2 regions of the Peribacillus sp. TE19612 genome follow, and region 2 is predicted to be linked to the other one. Evidence: a T-box and tRNA genes for the amino acid it is inferred to sense, from the RefSeq annotation. Region 2 holds a T-box; the other holds one or more tRNA genes.

Region 1 (11,054 bases), on a different contig from region 2:
ATATCTAATGTTACACGGCTGGCGGATTTGTTTTTGACTTTGCATTTTTAGCTGTACTATCTGTTTTTTATTTTTATGTTTCTGTCGTTTTTTACTCCGTTTAATATACTTATCCCAATCTATAGGTTCAGGGTCTTCATTGATAGGTTCTTCCCCAACCTTATCTATATATTATAAAACTTTATAAATTTGTTCCTCGCTAAAGTTAACCATTTTTTGCGTAATTAGGTTGTTAAATTGTCTATTAAATGCACGTTTGTTTTTCCTGTCATTGTGAATAACTGCGTGGCACTTTCTGCAATAAAAACCTAAGTCTTCAAGTTTTTCATGTCCTACTCGTTTATAAGTATTATGATGAATATTGAAACCAGTTGGAAAAACACCATAACATCTTAAACAGGTGTATTTGTGATGTTTTGCTACGTCTATTCTCATCCGTTTCCAATGATTTGTTCTTAAATAAGCATTATAATCGGCTGCTATTTCTCCTGTAGAACATTTTATATTTCGAAATGGATTTCTCATTCATGGAACCATTTTATACATTAATTTTTGTAATTTTGTAGACAAACCTCTTAGTTTACTGTGGACTTTACAAGCCCCTACTTAATAGGCTTTTTCATGAGTATAGGTCAAGTATTTTCGGGAAACAGCATTAAAATATCCTACATCAATAATTGATGCTTTTTCTCCTTTATTTGGGCATTGAACATGCGTCAGCTGAAGTGATTTATTGATTATGACCAAGTCTATTGCACCCAATTCTTTTTTGCACCAAGAACATTTTACAGGTAGTAAGTTTTCTTTTACCACTAAAGAATCCCCCTTTTTGATAAATAGGTATTCTCTATGTCTAGTTGCTAATCCTACCTGTTCACATAACCGTCAAAAATCCCTTTTTTCATTACATAGTCAGCTGGTGTCTACATCGCTTGTTTAGCTAACCTGCCCCGTTAATGCCTCCTTAAGAAAAAGGTTGCCGCAGAACCTCATTATTGAAGCAATGCACCCGTTAGTTTAAGTACACTCCTTCACAAATTAATATCTATCCTAGAATTCAATACAACCAAATGGTTCTAAAACCAAAGCCTTTTTTTAATTTACCTTTTAAATCCACCCTCTGAATGAATAATCTGACCTGTAATCCAATCTGCTTCATCGCTCACTAGAAATTTAATAGTTTTTGCAACATCTCTCGGTTTTCCTATCCTACCGAAAGGAAACATCGGTTTTAATTCATTTTTTATTTCCTCTGTCATCCAACCTGTATCAGTTGGACCTGGATTTAATGCATTAACCGTTATTCCTAAAGGGGCTAGTTCAGCCGACAATGTAATAGTTAGAGCATCAACAGCTCCTTTTGTTGTTGCATATGCTAATTCACCAGGCATTGGTCCCTGAAACTGACCTGAAGTAATATTGACTATTCTTCCACCTGATTTCTTATCAAACCTTTGAGCAAATTTACTACTTAATAGTGTCGTTGCACGAACATTTACCATGTAATGTTTATCTAATTCTTCGGCAGTTATATTAGAAAAATCGTTGTTAGTTGAGTATGCTGCGTTATTAATCAAGATATCAGGTTTACCAAGTTGTTCAGAAACTTTATTTATAAGTTGTTCAGGTGCATCATGTTGAGTTAAATCCAACTCCATACATGATACCTCAATACCTTTTTTTAGTAATTCTTCTTTTAATTTCATGGGCTCATCTAATTCAATGCTCCAAGGCATTTTTTTATCATATTCCGTCCAATAAGTAAAAAATATATGATAACCCGATTCAGCTAACTCATTACAAATAGCAGCTCCAATCCCTTTCAGACGGCTTACGCCCGTAATAATTGCAATTTTCCCTTTTATTTGGTCCATTATAATATTCCTCCATTTCAAAAGTAAATTTAAGTCTTAATCCTTCACTAACCTGCCCAGATAGGTGCATAAAGAAAAAGCTGCCATAAAGACAGCTCTGATTTTCAGCTAACGCACCCATTGGCTGAAGAACTTTAATTACTTATTACTTTCAAATAATGAATAGACATAGGTATCGTGTGCTTCACCATTTTGATACATATATTTCTTCAAAACTCCCTCTTTTTGAAAACCAATTTTAGTTAGTAAACTATTAGATGCTTCATTATCAATAAATACAACAGCACCTATACGAGTTAAATCCATAACATCAAAACCATATGAAAGAACTTTAGATATTGCTTCTGAAACATATCCTTTTCTCCACTGCTCTGGATGGATTTCGTACCCTATTTCTGCTCTTTTATGTTTAGGTAACCAAGCATTAAAGCCAATTGTTCCAATTATGCCTTTTGTCTCTTTTCTTTCAATCCCCCAGCGTATGCCTCTTTTTTCATTGTAGTTTTTTGAAAAGAAGTCAACGAACTTCTCTGCTTGTTCTATACTATGTAATGTTTCTTGTCCATAATAACGTGTTACATCGTTATTAGAAAAACAAGCAAAAATACCTTTTGCATCCTCTTTTGTTATTTCTTTTAGTATAAGTCTTTCTGTCTCTAATATTGGAAACATTAATAACTCCCCCAGGCTCTATATATTGTTATTACATATAATACCATAAATGTAATTAGGTTTCTTATAGAACTAAACTGCCCCGGTGGTGCAATAAGAAAAAGGCTGCCTCAGCAACCTCCCTTTTTAAAGTAAAGCACACGATTATTACAAATAATTGACCTGTAGTACGTTTAAATCCTTCTCAATCCGCCACCATTACGCCACCAATTGAGTAAATAATACAAAATGAACTATATCTTTAAAAACAAAAAAGACCCAAACCCTTGTGATATCAAGGATTTGAGCCTTTGGAAGTTGATGACCTGTGAGGGATTCGAACCCACGACCCCTTCCCTGTCAAGGAAGTGCTCTCCCACTGAGCTAACAAGTCGTATGTAAATCAAGCTCTTTAGAGCTTGGTTTAAAACTTACTTAGTTGCTGACTTCTTTTCTGAACAATATTTATTATATAGTGGTATTCAAAATAAAACAAGTAGTTTTGCTAAAAAAGTTTTTTTCCGTAAAGTGTGGTCTTAGGAGTTAATCCCTGAAAGTTCGATTTTACCCCAAAAATTTCTCGGAATAGAATCCAAGGCTCCTAATCATACATTTACTCAACTTTAATTAACAAATATGATGTCCATTTACTCAATCTAAGGCTAAAGCAGAAAGATCTTTACATTGGAGAAGGGAATCTAGCAGCCTGAAAGTTTGTTAAAGATGCTTCTGCTAAAATTTCTCCGTTTGCATCTGCGCTAAATAATACTTGTACCCGATCTCCTGCTTGTAACTGAAGGATTGTAGTAACCGATAGTCCAATAGGTCTTGATTTCTTCAAGAAGTCATTAACAATATCTAAATTATCTCCATTTACGTTAATGGAAATGGATGCGACATATCCTTCTTTTGAAGAATTCTTTTTTTTGTCTTTTGAAGAATGATGTTTTCTGCAATAATCACAGTTGCAACTATTTTTACTGCAATAATCACATTTGCAATTATCTTTTTTGTTTTTTGAGGAATCATCGCTTTTCCTTTTTGACGGACAAAACGAGACTTTTGCTGTTATCTCATAAATTCCATCCTTAGTTGGAATAAATGTTGATATGTGCGGATTATATTCATCTGCTAAATCAAACTGTTCAGTTTGGAATAAAACTTTTACAGAGGGAGTTAACGCTGCTTCGTAAAGTTGTGGTGTGTTCTTATTAGCCCTGAACGCAGAGGCTCTTACTAGATTATGTTTCTTATTGTCACAGTGACAGTCATTATGTTTCTTATGGCACAAATGACAGTCATCGGTTTTCTTTTGCTCACAAATACAGTCACTGTGTTTTTTATGACAACAATGACAATCATCTGGTTTCTTTTGATGACAAATACAGTCATTATGTTTCTTATGGCACAAATGACAGTCATCATCTTTCTTTTGCTCACAAATACAGTCATTGTGTTTCTTATGACAGCAGTGACAATCATCCGGTTTCTTTTGATGACAAATACAGTCATTGTGTTTCTTATGACAGCAATGACAATCATCCGGTTTCTTTTGGTGGCAAATACAGACATTGTGTTTCTTATGGCAGCTATTACAATCATCCGGTTTCTTTTGGTGACAAATACAGACATTGTGTTTCTTATGGCAGCTATGACAATCATCCTGTTTCTTTTGATGACAAATACAGTCATTGTGTTTCTTATGACAGCTATGACAATCATCCGGTTTCTTTTGCACACATTTCTTATTAAGATATGTGGTGTCTATAAAGGAATTACAATGTGAAATGGAATAATGATTTTTAATTATAATCACCTTTTTCTTTTTTTATTTTCAGGTTATTTTATTCATTAAAAGAAAAGATGTTTGTACATATGTTACAAATTTGAAAATAAATCCAACTCAAACAGCAAAAATCTACTGGATTTTATATCTTATTAAGAAGGTGGTCGTTAACAATAAGGAAGGGATTTTTGTGGATATAATCGGGGAAACAGATTCTTTATTCTCAATCTGAAAATGAGGTGAGGTATAATCGCACTTCAGTTTTGGTTGATGTTTTTTGTTTTTTTGTTAGTATACATATTTTATTAAAAAAGTTATAATTTCATCTTCTTCCATTTACCCTCACAACAAAACAGAACCAAGGTTCCCTTTTCACTTGCATACAAAACATATGTTCGCATATAATGTTAGCAAGCAAGTCAGCAAAGGAGTGACTGGGAATGAAATATATACTTCGTAAACATATGGAAGAAAATGCTCCATTAGAAATAATTTATCTCTCCGAACAAGGTAAGATTACGCAACGGAAAATCCAGGTGCTTGAAATTTATCCAGGCCATATTCACGCATTCTGTTTTCTAAGGCAGACAAAACGGACATTTAAAGTAGCCAACATCCTTTCTGCCCGCCTCATTAAGGCCAGGTTTTACAGGTCTGGCTGAAGATTGCTCTTCAAGGTTCAACCTATTAACTCTTCTTCTTCCTGGATGTCCTTTTCCTCTTCAGTTAACGATTCTTCTTCATCTCTCAGACGATGAGCTAACCTTGAGGCGGCACTCGCGGCAATGCTTGCAACGATATCATCCAGGAAGGTATGCACGATTCCTTCTTGCTTCTTATCAAGTTCGTGTATGACGCCTATTTTATTTTTATCCAAATGGCCAAAGGTCGTTACAGCAATGCTTCCGTAACCGAGTACTGCACCAAAGGCAATCGTTTCATCCACTCCGAATAGCCCTTCATCTGATTCAACAATCGATTGCAGGGGTTCTGATAGTTTTTTTTGCTCTGCCAGTTTATCCAGCTCCACACCGACTAAAATGGCATGTTGAATTTCCCTTTTCAACAGGACACGCTCAACGCTGTGGATGCATTCCTCCAGCTTAAGATCAGCTTTGTACGGGAACTGCAATTCATAAACGATTTTTGCAATTGCCTCCACACTGACACCACGCTCCAATAATGTTCGTTTAGCCGCCTTTGTCACTTCCCTGCTGTGCACGTGTACATCTGCCATTTTATTCGCCACCTTTTTTTGTATTATTTTTCTATATCCTTGTATTATAGCACCTTATAATTTAAATTTTTAGAAAATATAACGAAAATTTTATATTCCAAATTCTTGTCGCGGGAAAAAGTTGCAAGGCTATGCTAAAATAATCAAGTAAGTTGTTTTTCATTATTAATTATCATTGAGGTGCGGGAGAATGAGTTTACGCAAAGGCACAATTAAAGAGTACATGTTTAAAAGCGAAGCTTTAGCAGAAGAATTGGAATTGCTTGTCTACTTGCCTGCTAATTATTCGCCATTGTATAAATATTCGCTTGTGATTGCTCAGGATGGCCGTGATTATTTTCAAATGGGCCGAATCGGTCGGGTAGCAGATGAACTGTTAGGGAATGATGAGATCGAGAATATCATCATTGTCGGAATTCCTTATAAAGACCGCTTTGACCGCAGGCGCAAATATCATCCGGACGGGGAACAGCACATTGCATACATACGTTTTCTTGCCCATGAACTAGTCCCGTTTTTAGATGATGAATTCCCAACCTATCAAATGGGACATGGTCGAACTTTGATCGGTGACTCTCTAGGCGGTACAGTTTCTTTATTGGCCGCTTTGCAGTATCCGCATACATTCGGGAAATGCATCATGCAGTCCCCGCTTGCCAATGAAGCAGTAATGGATGCTGTACGTAATTTTGAGGATCCGCATCTCCTCGAACTTTACCATGTGATCGGGACGGGTGAAACAGATGTACCGACGACGGATGGCAATAAGGCAAACTTCATAGAACCAAATAGGGAATTGCATAAATTAATAAACCAAAAAGGATTTCCTTGCTTCTATGAAGAATTTGAAGGTAATCATACCTGGAAATACTGGCAGGCAGATTTGAAACGAGCACTATTGGAAATGTTCTAATTACTCGAAATCATCTGTTTGGGATGGTTTCAAGAAAAAACATGTCCAACTATAATACAACAATAAAAAATATCAGGAGGTTTTATTTATGAAATATGGTGTTGCAATTTTCCCTTCAAAAAAACTTCAAGATTTAGCTAACTCCTATCGCAAACGGTATGATACGAAATATGCTTTCATACCACCGCATCTAACGCTTAAACCAACGTTCGAAGCGACGGATATGGAAATTTCAACAATCGCGGAACAATTAAAAGTCATTGCTCAAAAATGCAGGCCTTTTACGATGAGCGTAACCAAAACGAAGTCTTTCCAACCCGTAAGCAATACTATTTATTTCAAAGTAGAATTATCCGAAGGGCTTCAAGAGCTGCATGATGCACTTAACAATGAGGATTTCATAAAAAGTGAAAGTGAACATGCATTTGTCCCGCATATTACGATCGCTCAAGATTTATCCGATAATGAGCATTCTGATGTTTTAGGCCAATTAAGCATGCTTGACATCAGCCATGAAGAAGAGGTGAAACGAGTTCACTTGCTGTATCAACTTGAAGACGGGGCATGGACCGTTTATGAAACATTTAGATTGGGAGCTGAATGATTTCGTGTTTGTAAAAATCGCAGAGAACAGCCAAGAGCTTGAAAACGCATATATGATTCGAAGAAAAGTGTTCGTCCAAGAACAAAACGTCCCTCTTGAAGAAGAGATCGATGAATATGAAAAAGAGTCCACACATTTCGTTTTATATGATGAGCAGCATCAGCCAATCGGTGCCGGCCGCTTCAGGGTCATTGACAACATCGGTAAAGTACAGCGCATTTGTGTACTATCATCGGGCCGTAAGAATGGTGCCGGCGCCATGATCATGAATGCTATTGAGGAATACGCAATCCAGCAGGAAGTGCCACAATTGAAGCTTGATTCCCAAGTGCATGCCATCCCTTTTTATTCAAAATTAGGGTATGAGATCGTTTCCGACGAATTCATGGATGCTGGCATTCCTCATAAAACGATGAAGAAAACCATTTTATGATATAAAAAAGCTGTCCTTTCAGTCTTCTGATTGGACAGCTTTTTTTGTTCGTTCATGGACTTAAATTATCGTTTTATGAAAAAAACCATTTCCGTTCAATGGCAATCTCATCAAAAATACATAGTCTATATATAGAAAGCAAGAAGGAGGGAAAATTTTATGGGTAACAATGATTTTAACCTGGATGAGTCTCAAAAAAGACTGATGGAACTGCTGGTTTCGAGGACTTTGAGAAAGCATGGTTTCAAAAAGGAAAAGGTCGATCTAACTGAAAAAGAGAGAAACAACCTTAAAGAAACCGTTCGTTATTTACAAGAGCAATCACTAAAAATCATAAACCAAGAAAAGAACATCACGGAACATGATGTTAATCCAGTTACCAATTCCATTCACAACAAATTCACGGATTCCAAAGATAAATGACGCACCATATCACCTAATCACCTTACTTGCTGGCGAGAAATAAGTAAACCGAGACATAGCAGCACTTACATTTCATTCCTAAAGCTCCAGCTTCTTTATTATTCATCCCCCACACACTAATACTTTCTCTAAGTATTTTAAAAAATAGACGAATGAACTGATTTATTCGTCCAACCCGATTAACCATCAAAGCATATTTTAATAGGGAATAAAACCTAAGGAGGAAAAAACAACATGAACCAAAATGTATATCGTAGCAATTGTAACACACATGATGACTCTGAAAGGTCATGGTCGGCTCTAGATTCCGCTTCCAGACATCCCCTTTCAGGATTCTGTAACGACGATGACACAAAGATTGACCAAGATGCAAGACAGGATAATAATCAAGTTCAGCTTTCTGAAGAACTTATTTACATTAAAGATTCTTGTAATGTAAATATCACTTCAACGGATGTTAAAGCGGCCCTCTCACTACAAGCTGCTCTACAAGCTGCAATTGCGGTCATCGTAAGCATTTCCGTTGCAGATGCTGATAATGCTGACAAGATCACTCAACAATTAATCCAATCTTCTAATGTTAAACAAATCACGCGCCAAAAAACAATTGTTGAAAACAGCCGTGATATCGACATTACAACAACTGATGCACAAATCGCTCTTAACATCCAACTTTTATTGCAACTATTGTTAGCCCTAATCGTGGAAATAGACATTCTTTAAGAAATCAACACAAAAAGGACACTTCACGTGTCCTCTTTTGTCTTTCTGGAGGTACTAGACAATTTCGTTGATGAACCTGCCTTTTCCTGTCATTCCAGGCGTTAAATCTTTCCTGACGCTCCTGCCTATTTCATGTTTATATGAGCCTGCTCCATATGTACCTACCCGATCATTATCTTGAATTTGGTGTAATCCTTCAACGCTTTCCCTTTCCCTTTCCAACACCTGATCAAAACGGATGGGTTGAATGGGTGCCGCTCCTTTAACAATTCTTACTTTCCCTGCAGCTTCGACCGTCCGGTTGGCATATTGAATATAATCAAATTGTGTGACAGGTGCTATATATCCCATAGTAACCCCTCCTTATATGAAATAGTTATGTTGTCATTTAATTACCCTGCCTAAACAATATTTAAACATGATTTCCACATTCTTTTTTCCTAATCTTCTGGTATGATGAGTATTGCCGATATTTTTAATAGATTAGAGGTATCCATTTATATGAATCAAGCAAAATCTGGCAATGAAATCGTACATTTACATACCGTTTCAGCTGGTGAGCTGCAGACACTTTTTGAAAAGGGAAAACGTGATCAGCTTTCTTGTATCATTTGTCATAAACCAGTGAAATTATTTATTGGAATCCATGAGACACCTTATTTTTATCATAGCGACCCATCGCAGGGACCCTGTGAAATGCCAATTTCAGAATCAATAAATAAAGATAAGCCATTAGAATATATGGAACAGAATGGTTTTAGAATTCCTACATCACGAACCATTACTGAAACGAAAACCATTACTGAACCTTTCCTTAAAAGCCGTCCCATAACCGGCAATCCGAAATATTCAGATAAAACATATGACCTGGCACAATCAGAGGAACCATACTTTCAAGAATTATCCTCTTCAGGGGCTGTTCTCGATGCAGAGCAACTCAAGGCGGCAATGTCGATCGATGGACCCATCCTTGTCCTTTCAGGAGCAGGCAGCGGGAAAACCCGCGTATTGACAGTACGTACTGCCTATATGCTCTCAGTGAAAAAGATTGATCCAAAAAGTATCATGCTTGTAACATTTACGGCGAAATCCGCAAAGGAAATGCAGCAGCGTCTGCTCGGCTATCCCAATATGACTCCTTCCCTTGTTTCTCAAATCGTTAGCGGGACATTTCATAGCATCTTTTATAAAATCCTGATTTTCCATGAACCAGCCAAATGGCAGCGTGATTTCCTATTGAAGTGGGAGTGGGAAAAAGAAAAGGTATTGAAACAGGCTGGCAGGGAATTGGAACTTGATGATAAGGAATTTGCATATGATCAGGCCCTTCAACAAATTGGACTATGGAAAAACTCATTGGCTTTTCCGGAAGATATCCAGCCTAAGGACGATTGGGAGAAATCCTGTTTACATTTATATAAGAAATATGAAGAATATAAACAGCAAACAGGGAAGTATGATTTCGATGATATGCTTGTAGGCTGTTATGTATTTTTTAAAAATAATCCGGAATTTTTAAAGAAATATCAGCAAAGGTTTAACTATTTTTTGGTCGATGAGTTTCAGGATATTAATAAAGTTCAATATGAATTGATAAAACTCCTATCTGCTGATTCAAAAAATGTATGTGCGGTTGGAGATGATGACCAATCCATCTATTCATTCCGTGGAAGCGATCCGAAGTATATTTTGAATTTCAATCATGACTTCCCTCGATCCCAAGTGGTGAAGCTGACGGAGAATTACCGCTCTTCCCATGAAATTGTCGCTACGGCGAACCGCTTGATCAAGCGAAACCAGAACCGGATGGAGAAAAAGATGAGGGCACAGCATGATTCAGGAAATCCACCTGTTTTATTTTATCCTTATGATGAAGAATTGGAAGCGACGATGATCGTATCCGATATCCAAGAGAAAATATCCAAGGGAGCAAACCCTGGGGACTTTGCAGTATTGTATAGGACACACACGATGTCCAGGGCCATTTTTGAACGGCTAGCCGCTTCGAATCTGCCATTCGTCATTGAAAAGGATGCGGATTCGTTTTATCAGCGCAAGGTTATTCGCGGCATGCTTGCCTTTATGCGCTTGAGTTTGTTCCCGCATGACAGCAAGGCAGCATCAGATGTCCTTTCCTCCCTATTCTTAAAGCAAAGTATATTACAAGAGTTAAAAGCAATGACAATATTGCAGGATTGTGATTTCATCGATGCATTTGCTTTTGTTAAGACTGGACATGCTTTTCAAGAACGAAAATTAAAAACGATTCCGGGACAGATTCGGTCTTTAAAAATTATGTCGCCACTCGTAGCATTAGAGATCATCGAGAAAGATTTAGGATACCAGGAATATGTAAAAAAACGCGGTAATGATGCGAACCTGGAAAAAGGGTCCGATGACATCCGTGACT
Region 2 (11,054 bases):
GACCATCGATCCTTTTTTTACAAAGCAACTTGAGCAATTGGGGATTGCTTGCTTTAACTCCTCCTTCGTATCGGAAATCGCGAATGACAAAGCAAAGACGCATCAATATTTGTCCTCGCTGGGGATTCCAATGGCCGATACCGTTTATTGTAACGGAAAGCCGAGTGCCAATGACATGGAGCTCCCTTTCATTGCTAAAGAAACTAGCGGCCGCGGCGGGAAACAAGTATTTCTAATCGAGCATGCCGATGATCTTGCCCAACTGAATGATGGGAATTGGATAGTCCAAAAACCTGGCTTATTCGGTAGGGATATCCGCGTTTTTGTGGTTGGTAATAAAGTGAAGGCTGCTGTACTCAGGGAATCCGCTTCCAGTTTCAAGGCAAATTATACGCTGGGCGGATCGGCTTCGCTATATGAGCTGACTGCAGCTGAATTAGCCCTTGTTGAAAGAGTAATGAGGTCATTTGATTTCGGCCTGGTCGGTATCGATTTCATATTTGCCGAAGATGGCAGCCTCATGCTGAACGAAATTGAGGATGTCGTCGGGAGCCGGACACTAAGTGCACTAAGTGATATGAATATCGTATGGGAGTACCTTACATTCATAAAAGAAAGCATATCCTCTTCTTAAATAGCTTTTAAACAGAAAAAGGATGAACCGGCTTCAAGCTGGTTCATCCTTTTGTTTTACAGTTGTTTCAGTTCGCTGATCCTGTGGATTACAGAGTCGCGTTTTTCGCTATAGTCTTTTTCCTTGGCACGTTCTTCTTCGATGACGCTTGCCGGCGCCTTTTTAACGAAGCCCTCGTTGCCTAATTTCTTCTGTACACGCTCAACTTCTTTATTAAGTTTGTCGAGTTCTTTTTCAAGACGTTTCACTTCTTCGTCAATATTGATCAGTCCTGTAAGCGGAAGGATTAGTTCTACACCAGTTACGACAGCTGTCATGGCTTGAGCAGGCTCTTCGACTTCGATTCCGATCGTCAATTGTTCAGGATTACAGAAACGCTCGATATAGCTGCTGTTTTTCTGTAATGTCGCTAAGATGGCCTCATCTTTCGCTTTTAAAATCAAATTGATTTTTTTGCTTAGCGGTGTGTTCACCTCAGCACGGATATTACGGACGGAGCGGATGATTTCAACAAGCAGCTTCATTTCCTCGGCTGCAGCTGTATCTGTCAACTCTTCATTCACTTCCGGCCAAGCGGCAACAGTGATGGACTCACCTTGATGCGGTAGGTTCTGCCAGATTTCTTCGGTAATGAACGGCATGAACGGGTGTAACAATCTCATTGTATTATCCAGTACATACGCCAAGATCGAGCGCGTCGTTTTCTTAGCCGCTTCGTCTTCTCCATATAGCGGAAGCTTCGCCATTTCAATATACCAGTCACAGAAGTCATCCCAAATGAAGTTGTATAGCACACGGCCCACTTCACCAAACTCATAACGGTCCGCAAGTCTGGTTACGTTGGAAATCGTTTCATTCAAACGCGTCAAGATCCACTTATCGGCCACAGACTTCTCACCACTTAAATCGATTTCGTCATACGTCATGCCATTCATGTTCATCAAAGCAAAACGGGATGCGTTCCAAATCTTATTGGAGAAATTCCAAACTGCTTCGACTTTTTCCGTACTATAACGGAGGTCCTGGCCTGGCGAGCTGCCCGTAGATAAGAAGTAACGCAGGGAATCGGCACCGTATTGATCGATGACATCCATCGGATCGACACCATTGCCAAGCGATTTACTCATCTTGCGCCCCTGTTCGTCACGAACCAGACCGTGGATCAGCACATCTTCAAATGGTCGTTCACCTGTGAACTCAAGAGCTTGGAAAATCATCCTCGATACCCAGAAGAAAATAATATCATAGCCTGTCACAAGTGCCCCGGTTGGATAGTAACGTTGGAAATCGACACTGTCCTTGTCAGGCCAGCCCATAGTCGAGAACGGCCATAATGCCGAGCTGAACCATGTATCAAGGACATCTGTATCTTGTTCCCAGTTTTCAGCGTCCGCAGGCTCTTCATGACCTACATACACTTCACCTGTTTCTTTATGGTACCAGGCGGGAATCCGGTGACCCCACCAAAGCTGACGGGAAATGCACCAGTCGCGGATATTTTCCATCCAATGCAGGTACGTTTTCTCGAAACGGTCCGGTACGAAATGAACTTTTTCCTCATCGGTTCCTTTTTGAAGCTCAACGGAAGCATCAGCCAGCGGCTGCATTTTAACGAACCATTGCGTCGAAAGATATGGTTCAACAACAGCACCGCTTCTCTCTGAATGGCCTACTGAGTGAAGGTGATCTTCGATTTTGAAGAGTACTCCTTCTTCCTGAAGGTCCTTGACGATTTGCTTACGGCATTCAAAACGGTCCATGCCTTCATATTTACCGGCCTTTTCATTCATCGAGCCATCTTCATGCATGACAAGGATGCGCTCCAAATCGTGACGGTTCCCGATTTCGAAGTCATTCGGGTCATGAGCAGGAGTAATTTTGACCGCGCCTGAACCGAATTCCATATCGACATAATCATCACCGACAATCGGGATTTCCCGGCCTGTAATTGGCAAGCGGACCTTTTTGCCGATCAAGTGTTTATAACGGTCATCTTCAGGGTGTACAGCAACAGCAGTATCGCCAAGCATCGTTTCTGGACGGGTGGTGGCAATTTCAATTTCACCCGATCCGTCAACCAATGGATATTTCATATGGTAAAATGCGCCCTGCACATCTTTGTAAATAACCTCGATATCGGATAACGCCGTTTTCGTTGATGGATCCCAGTTGATGATGTATTCGCCGCGATAAATCAAGCCCTTGTTATAAAGCGAAACGAACACTTCGCGTACTGCTTTTGAAAGCCCTTCATCCAGAGTGAAACGTTCACGTGTATAATCAAGTCCAAGACCTAGCTTTGACCATTGTTCACGGATATGGCTCGCATATTCCTCTTTCCATTTCCATGTCTCTTCCACGAATTTTTCACGCCCAAGGTCATAACGGCTCACGCCATCCGCACGAAGTTTCTGTTCTACTTTCGCTTGAGTGGCGATACCGGCATGGTCCATGCCTGGTAACCATAAAACATCATAGCCCTGCATCCTTTTCATGCGTGTCAATATATCTTGAAGTGTCGTATCCCAAGCGTGGCCAAGATGCAGCTTACCTGTAACGTTAGGCGGCGGGATGACAATCGTATATGGTTCTTTTTTATCGTCACCTGTCGTTTCGAAAAACTTTCCATCAAGCCACCATTTGTAGCGGCCTTTCTCTATCGTCTGCGGATCATATTTAGTCGGCATTGAAATTTGGTTCTCTTCCATATCATTTCCTCCTTTTGGGCATAAAAAAAACTTCCATCATCACAAAAGGACGAAGGAAGTTGTTCGCGGTGCCACCTTTTTTCCGAAAAAGAAAAAAATCCCTTTCGGCTCTCAAATCGGATAACGGCTCTTCACCGGCCTTCGCTACTAAGAAGTTCACGAAGACTGCTCGCGGACGACTTCGGATGCTGCTGCCTGGAAACCTCGCACCAATTTGGTTTCCTCTCTGAAAAGTGCATTTCATCTTACTATTTCCGGTCTTTGCATTGATTTATATTCATATGTAAAAACATTGAATGCATATAGTATATAGTACAAAAAACATGGGGCTCCAGTCAATCATCTTTTCGCTTACTTTCTCAGGAATCATCCCATTTGATGCATTCATGTTCATTTTCTTTATTTTATCCTCCAGGAACAGTGAATGTGACGGCTGTTTCACCTTTTTCACTGCCCACCCATAGAATATAAGAAGTCCTAAAAAGGAAGGTAATAATATGAAGCGAAGATATACTCCCTATACTTTACCGCCTTGGGTGAAAAAATTCCGCGGTGTCTGCCAGCAGTTCATCGTCCCCTTTATCGTATTCCAAGGATTACGTACGCTGATTTTCCCGACTTTCTTCGATATGCTCCTGCTTATCGCGTTTATTTTCCTGGCCATGTCTTTGTATTTCGAATGGATTTAATTATTCCCTTACAGCAAAAAAATATACATGACTGGAGATGATCCAATCATGTATATTTAGCTTGGGGGTGATTGTTCTTCTTTGGCAGCCTCGGCAGCGGCCTTTTTCTTCTGTTCGATTTCTTCGATTCTCATCACCATATATTCAATATTTTTCAATAGCCAAAATTGCCGCTGCAGTTGAGTAACATTATCAAGCTCTGAACGATGGCCCCTGCCATCGGAATAACCCTTCACTAATTCCAAAGCTGATCCAGGGAATGCCAGATAACTTTGCATGAGCAGTAATTCTTCTTCTTTTAACGGAAAATAACGAAAATAGTTATATAGCCAGTCAACACAGTCATCGCATTGGACAGGATAGGTCCTGGCCGATTTAACGAGAAATGGCAGTAAATCGAAATGCGGCGGAGCCGTATTCGAATTCTCAAAATTGATGAAGTAGCCATATCCCCGCTCATCATAAACGAAATGCTTCAAAGAAACCTTTCCGTGCGTTACCACGGTTCGAACCTTTTCACTATCCTTCGTTTTTTCATACCAGGTTTCAAACTTCTTGATCGAGTACTTCAGCGCCTGTGAAATATCAGTGTAGAAAGAACAAACCGTCAGTTCGAATGGAGACATATACCACTTCTTTTCACAGCTGACAATATACTCTTCTATAAATTCCTTTTCGTTATTCCAGGCATCAAGCGTCCGCTCATAATGGGCTTCCCGTTCCTCAATATCCACTTGTATTTCCTTAACGGAAAGTGTATGCATCCGAGCAAGCTCCCTGAACAATTGCTTATGCTTTTCATCGCGCTCCCCGTCCCTTTCATCATTGAGCCAGGGCATCAGGTAATACAAACGTCCATTATGAAGAACGGCGTAACGCTGATCCATCGTTTGATAAATGGGAACGATTCGATTATAGCCGCGATGATACAGTTTTTGAACATTTTTGATAAAATCAATGCCGTTATGCGGTAACATGGATTTCAAGGCAAATGTACCGCGATCACTGTATACTTTTTTTACACGCCCAAAGTCCTCAATATATTGTACATACATGGCATATTCCTTCAATACGGTCTCCGTGTCCCGATCCCGATTGGCAGGCTGCTGATTCTCGTTTTCCCTCACGAGACTCACTCACTTTCTCTAAAAAAACTAAACAATCCGATTCCTCTAGCATTTAAAAAACAGGAGCAGAGCATATGCCCTGCTCTCTGTCCCGGTCAATTCTTATACGCAACCGCCTTCGGTATATAAATGACTTGCCCTTCATGGACGTTCTGATTCGACTCCAATTCATTGCTGAAAAGTATCGATTGAACCGTAACATCATATCGCTGAGCCAAGTCATCAAGCGTTTCCCCTTGCTGAACAATGCAAACCTTCATCCTTACCAGTTCTTCTTCTTGTTTCCGTCCGAATAAATCCATGATGGAAAGCTGCTTTTCATCCTGATCGGCCATTTCTTTTTCATCACGTTCCGCTGCTTGTTTCCTGCCTTTGAAATTCTTACCCTCCTTAGCCGGAGGCGCAGGCCTTTCCCTCTTTTTGAATAGATCGCTTATGGACGAATTGGATTCCTCTTCCTGCTCCACCTTCACATTCTCATTAAGGATAGGACCCGCTGCAACGGCATCGTCTTCCTGCCGGATGACATCCTCGGTTTCTACATTTGAAACTGGGCTACTTTGATGATTGGTTGCTTGACTTGGTTCTTCTTCTATAAATGTCACTCTAGGAATCTCCAAGGAATCCTGCCTGCTTGGTTCTTCCTCCAATTTTGCCTCTCCCATGAAAGGTACCTTTTCCGTGGAGTCAGGCGGATCACCAATTACTTCTTCCTCTACAGCTTCGACTTCTTCCTGTCTATGCACTTCCGTTTCCCATTCCTCCTCTTCAGGATATGGTGAAACGGGAATTTCAAAAACGGGAGCATTATGCTGATCGCTTAAATAAATCGGTTCCTCTTCTTCTTCTTCATTTGCTTCAGAAACCCGTTTTGACTCTGCAGTAAAAGGCGCGTATAACTCTTCTTCCTCCTCATCACGGAAAACGGGCTGAAAATCCGGGATTGGCGGCACTGCAGCTGCATAAGGAATATATGACTCATTTTCCCCATCCGTTTCTTCCTGATCCTCCGTTTCCCCAACTTCCTGCTCAGTATCAAACCGTTCTTCCACATATGAATCATTATAGATTCCGGTTATCAAAAGGTCCGCCTGCAATTTCAGGCAGTTATGCTCTGGCATGGCATAGTCAAAGCTTTGAATCGAGACATCGACCTCATCCAAAGAGGCAATCCGATTATTCGGAATCGTTATATCAACCGGAAAACGGTGTGTGAACTCATTAAGTCCATTGGGATGCCTCTCGACCTTTTGAACCGCTTTTGGCAAAAAGGTCTGCGAAAACTCCTCTTCTTCACCATTTTGCGAGTCTTTGTATTCACCGCTTAAATCTAACGAGCCTCGTATAAAAACATATTGATCACTTTCTTGAATCGACACATTTGGATCAAGGGAAATCGAGTATAGCTCAGCCACTTCCTGTCCCTTCTGGAACCAAACGGATTCCTCTAAAGAAAATCGTAAATACGATTCATTTTCTTGCGACAAGACAACTCCTCCTTTCAGCTTCATGAAACGGTACCTATACCAATATCAATCTATGAAGACAGGAAGCTGTTTATTCCTTAATTTCATTTGCAGCACTCCTTAGGTATTCCCTGAACCTTTTAAAAGAAGGAGGTTCAATTTTCAGGCTAAAATAAAGCGGGAATAACATTCAGCTTGAAAAATCCGACTCGACCTACCGCCATATTAATTCGCAACGGCCTATTAATTTTGCTTTCTACCAATTATTTCGACCTACCTCCAATTAAATACGGTTCTTACACATACGGATTGAATTCAAAAAAACTGGCTGCCTTTCTCCAAAAGTTTTTGGAAAAATGGTAGCCAGTTCAAATTTATCATTATCGAATATCGCGGTAGCTCATGAAGCCTTGAATCATTTTTTTAATTTGGCAAAAGCCTGTTCTGCCGCTGCAATGGTTTTTTCGATATCTTCATCACTATGTGCAGTGGAAAGGAATAACCCTTCAAACTGTGACGGCGGCAAGTAGATGCCTTGATTCGCCATTTCCCTAAAGTAGGAAGCAAAGAACTCTAAATCGGATGTTTTCGCTGTATCATAGTTTATGACATCTTCATTAGTAAAGAAAAGTCCAATCATGGAGCCGGCACGGTTGAATGTATGGGGAACACCGTACTTATCCGCTGCCGCTCCAATTCCTTTTTCGAGCATATCCCCTTTTCGGGTGAACTCATCATAAGATTCTGGAGTCAATTGGCTCAGCGTTTCAAGGCCGGCCGTCATGGCAAGAGGGTTACCAGACAATGTTCCCGCTTGATAGATTGTCCCACTCGGGGCAATTTGTTCCATGAATTCGCGCTTGCCTCCGAATGCTCCGACAGGCAAGCCGCCGCCAATTACTTTCCCAAGGCAAGTCAGGTCAGGTACGATGCCAAAATAGCCTTGTGCACAATTATAGCCGACACGGAACCCTGTCATGACTTCGTCAAGGATCAATAGAGCTCCGTATTGGGTCGTCACTTCACGTAAGCCTTCGAGGAAACCAGGTTGTGGCGGAACCACGCCCATGTTCCCTGCAACAGGTTCTACGATGATACAGGCGATGTCTTCGCCAAATTGTTCAAACGCATATTTGGTTGCAGCAAGATCATTATATGCTACGGTAATCGTATTTTTTGCAATGCCTTCCGGTACACCAGGGCTATCCGGTAAACCTAATGTTGCAACGCCGGAACCCGCTTTGATCAGCAATGAATCGCCATGGCCATGATAGGAACCTTCGAATTTCAGGATTTTATCACGGCCTGTTATGCCTCGTGCCAGCCTTAGCGCACTCATCGTCGCTTCGGTTCCTGATGATACCATCCGGATCATTTCAATCGAAGGCACCCGTTCCATGACCAACTTGGCCAGTTCATTCTCAATCAGTGTAGAGGTTCCAAAGCTTGTACCTGACTCCGCTACTTTTTTCAATGATTCCACGACACGGTCATTCGTGTGACCCAGGATGAGCGGTCCCCATGAAAGAACATAGTCGATATATTCATTTCCATCGATATCATACATTTTCGAGCCTTTTCCACGCTCCATGAAAATGGGATCCATGTCCACAGATTTGAAGGCACGTACCGGGCTGTTCACGCCGCCTGGCATCAAATTTTTTGCTTCGGCAAACGCTTTTTTCGATTTTTCATATGACCGCATGATTCAATCCCCTTTTTCCATTACAGGTTATATTTTTTTATCATTGATTATCTTCGTTTATCCAGCGTGCTACCTCTTTTGAAAAATACGTAATGATCAAGTCGGAACCTGCGCGTTTCAAGCCTGTCAGCATTTCCATCACTATCGCTTTTTCATCAATCCAGCCGTTTTGGGCAGCAGCTTTGACCATTGAATATTCACCGCTGACATTATAGGAAACGATCGGAAGATTAAAGTTATTCTTAACGTCCCTGATGATGTCCATGTAGGAAAGGGCTGGTTTCACGATTAGGAAGTCCGCACCTTCAGCAACATCGGATTCAGCTTCACGAAACGCTTCAAGGCGATTGGCGGGATCCATTTGGTAAGTTTTCCTGTCGCCAAATTGTGGCGCACCATTCGCAGCATCACGGAATGGGCCGTAAAAAGCCGAAGCATATTTCACCGCATAGGACATGATCGGAATATCTTCATAACCCGCTTCATCCAGACCTGCACGGATGGCCGCAACGAAACCGTCCATCATATTGGAAGGCGCAATGATATCTGCGCCGGCCTCAGCCTGGCTGATTGCCGTTTTGGCAAGCAGGTCAAGAGAAGCGTCATTAAGGATTTTTTCCCCTTCAACGACCCCGCAATGGCCATGGCTTGTATACTCGCAAAGGCAGGTGTCCGCTATGACAATAACTTCAGGATATTGTTTTTTAATAAAGCGGGTGGCCTCTTGCACAAGTCCGTTGTGATGAAATGCCCCTGTTCCCTGTTCGTCTTTATCATGATCAAAAGGGACACCGAATAAAATGACTGATTTAATGCCCAGACTCACGACTTCATCCATTTCGGCCCCCAGATTATCCATGGATAGCTGATAGATACCTGGCATGGAGTTGATTTCATTTTTCACATTTTTTCCGTCGATGACGAAGATCGGATAAATTAAATCCTCTTTATGCAATTGTGTTTCACGAACTAAAGCCCTCATGCCAGCACTTGCACGCAAGCGACGGTGGCGATTGAATGGAATGTTTTTCATTTGAAAGTTCCTCCCTTTTTATTTCTTTTCAAGATAAAGCGTATTATCTCCGCAACCATGGCATCCGTCGTATAAACATCTGGACAGACATCGACGGATAGCCCATGTTTTTCAGCCGTTTTAGCGGCAATCGGCCCGATGCAGGCGATGATGATCCGGTCTATGTATGTATCCAATTCATGGCTTTTCATGATCTGTAAAAAATGATTGACCGTCGATGAACTCGTAAAGGTCATGATGTCGATTTCATGGTTCTTTATAAGCTGAACCAGCTTTTTTTCACTGCTTCGAGGAAGCACTGTATGATAAATAATCACTTCATCACAGATTGCTCCAGCTTCATTGATCGCCTCCGCTATAACCGCCCTTGCGAGATTTCCTTTTGCCAGCAACACGCGGGCACCCGGATCAAGCAGGGTATTGAACTCCGCCACGAACCCTTCGGCAACAAACTGAGCTGGAACGAAATCCGCCCTATAACCATGCCGTTTCAGGGCCGCTTCTGTTTTGGAGCCGATTACGGCTATTTTCGGAAGCTTCAAAGGCTGGTTTCCAAGAAGCTTAAAGAAGAAATCCACCCCATTTTGACTGGTCAGAATGATCCAGTCATATGTAAGCAACTCTTCAAACCGCTGTTGCACATCTTCCATATGATCTGGAAGAGTGAACTCAAGCAATGGCACAAGAAGCGGCGTTCCGCCATTTTTTTCGATCGACTCTTTTAAACCATCTGCCTGTCCTTTCCCTCTGGTGATCAATACCTGATAATCCTTAAGAGGTTGAACTGGGTTCATTACTGATCAAGCTCTTCTTTAACGCGATCGATCAATTCTTTACCGCCCATTTCGCTAATCTGTTTGGCAGCAGCATGCCCAACCGCCTCTGGATCAGCACCTTCAACCATTTCTTTATATATCACCTTTCCATCCGGAGCAGCGACCAAAGCCGTCAAGGAAACGGACCCATTATCTTTTGCCACCGCAAAACCGGCAATCGGCACCTGGCATCCGCCTTCCATTTTATCCAAAAAGGCACGTTCCGCTTCAACCGTTCTTTTCGTTTTTTCACATGTCAACTTCGCAAGTTCCGCCAGCAGTTCTTTGTCGTCTTCACGGCATTCAATGGAAAGAGCTCCTTGTCCCACTGCCGGAATGCAAATATCTTCATCTAAAAATTGCGTTACGATGTCCTGCTCCCAACCCATTCTTGATAGTCCGGCTGCCGCTAAAATGATAGCATCATAATCTTCACTTTTCAGCTTATTCAGACGGGTATCGATATTTCCGCGAATCCATTTGATTTCAAGGTCCGGCCTTCTAGCCAAAATTTGCGCGCCACGCCGCAAGCTGCTAGTACCTATGATGGAACCGGGCTTCAGTTCGGAAAGGGTTTCATGGTTCTTAGATATCAAAGCATCCCGATGGTCCTCCCTCGGTGGTATGCAGCCAATCGTCAAACCTGGAGGCAGCACTGCCGGCATATCCTTCATACTATGTACGGCCATATCAATTTCTTTATCCAGCATCGCTTGTTCGATTTCTTTAACGAATAAGCCCTTTCCGCCGACCTTGGAAAGTGTTACATCAAGGATTTGGTCACCCTTTGTGACAATTTCCTTCACTTCGAACTCGTATGGGACCCCAAGTCCTTTAAGTTGATCGATAACCCAGTTCGTTTGGGTGATCGCTAATT

What was found. A T-box is a leader RNA that pairs with one kind of tRNA and senses whether it is charged. The one in region 2 lies ahead of ACZ9AO_RS04045 (valine--tRNA ligase), so its partner is inferred to be a tRNA-Val.
Region 1: it has a tRNA-Val gene. The T-box ahead of ACZ9AO_RS04045 (valine--tRNA ligase) is inferred to sense a tRNA for this amino acid. The anticodon was not compared.

What each region holds. Positions count from the first base shown of each region.
Region 1 covers NZ_JBWCCL010000011.1:137,290-148,343, forward strand. The annotation lists gene ACZ9AO_RS19455 (hypothetical protein) at 607-813, opposite strand; gene ACZ9AO_RS19460 (SDR family oxidoreductase) at 1,101-1,874, opposite strand; gene ACZ9AO_RS19465 (GNAT family N-acetyltransferase) at 2,013-2,546, opposite strand; tRNA gene ACZ9AO_RS19470 (tRNA-Val) at 2,848-2,919, opposite strand; gene ACZ9AO_RS19475 (hypothetical protein) at 3,205-3,816, opposite strand; gene ACZ9AO_RS19480 (hypothetical protein) at 3,762-4,247, opposite strand; gene ACZ9AO_RS19485 (hypothetical protein) at 4,752-4,973, shown strand; gene ACZ9AO_RS19490 (phosphatidylglycerophosphatase A family protein) at 4,991-5,548, opposite strand; gene ACZ9AO_RS19495 (alpha/beta hydrolase) at 5,739-6,461, shown strand; gene ACZ9AO_RS19500 (YjcG family protein) at 6,550-7,065, shown strand; gene ACZ9AO_RS19505 (GNAT family N-acetyltransferase) at 7,037-7,498, shown strand; gene ACZ9AO_RS19510 (hypothetical protein) at 7,658-7,921, shown strand; gene ACZ9AO_RS19515 (spore coat protein) at 8,156-8,644, shown strand; gene ACZ9AO_RS19520 (hypothetical protein) at 8,699-8,995, opposite strand; gene ACZ9AO_RS19525 (ATP-dependent helicase) at 9,146-11,054, shown strand, end outside.
Region 2 covers NZ_JBWCCL010000002.1:140,720-151,773, reverse strand. The annotation lists gene ACZ9AO_RS04050 (ATP-grasp domain-containing protein) at 1-634, shown strand, start outside; gene ACZ9AO_RS04045 (valine--tRNA ligase) at 691-3,342, opposite strand; T-box leader at 3,385-3,613, opposite strand; gene ACZ9AO_RS04040 (hypothetical protein) at 3,840-4,031, shown strand; gene ysxE (spore coat protein YsxE) at 4,088-5,158, opposite strand; gene spoVID (stage VI sporulation protein D) at 5,254-6,645, opposite strand; gene hemL (glutamate-1-semialdehyde 2,1-aminomutase) at 7,040-8,329, opposite strand; gene hemB (porphobilinogen synthase) at 8,370-9,362, opposite strand; gene ACZ9AO_RS04015 (uroporphyrinogen-III synthase) at 9,359-10,156, opposite strand; gene hemC (hydroxymethylbilane synthase) at 10,156-11,054, opposite strand, start outside.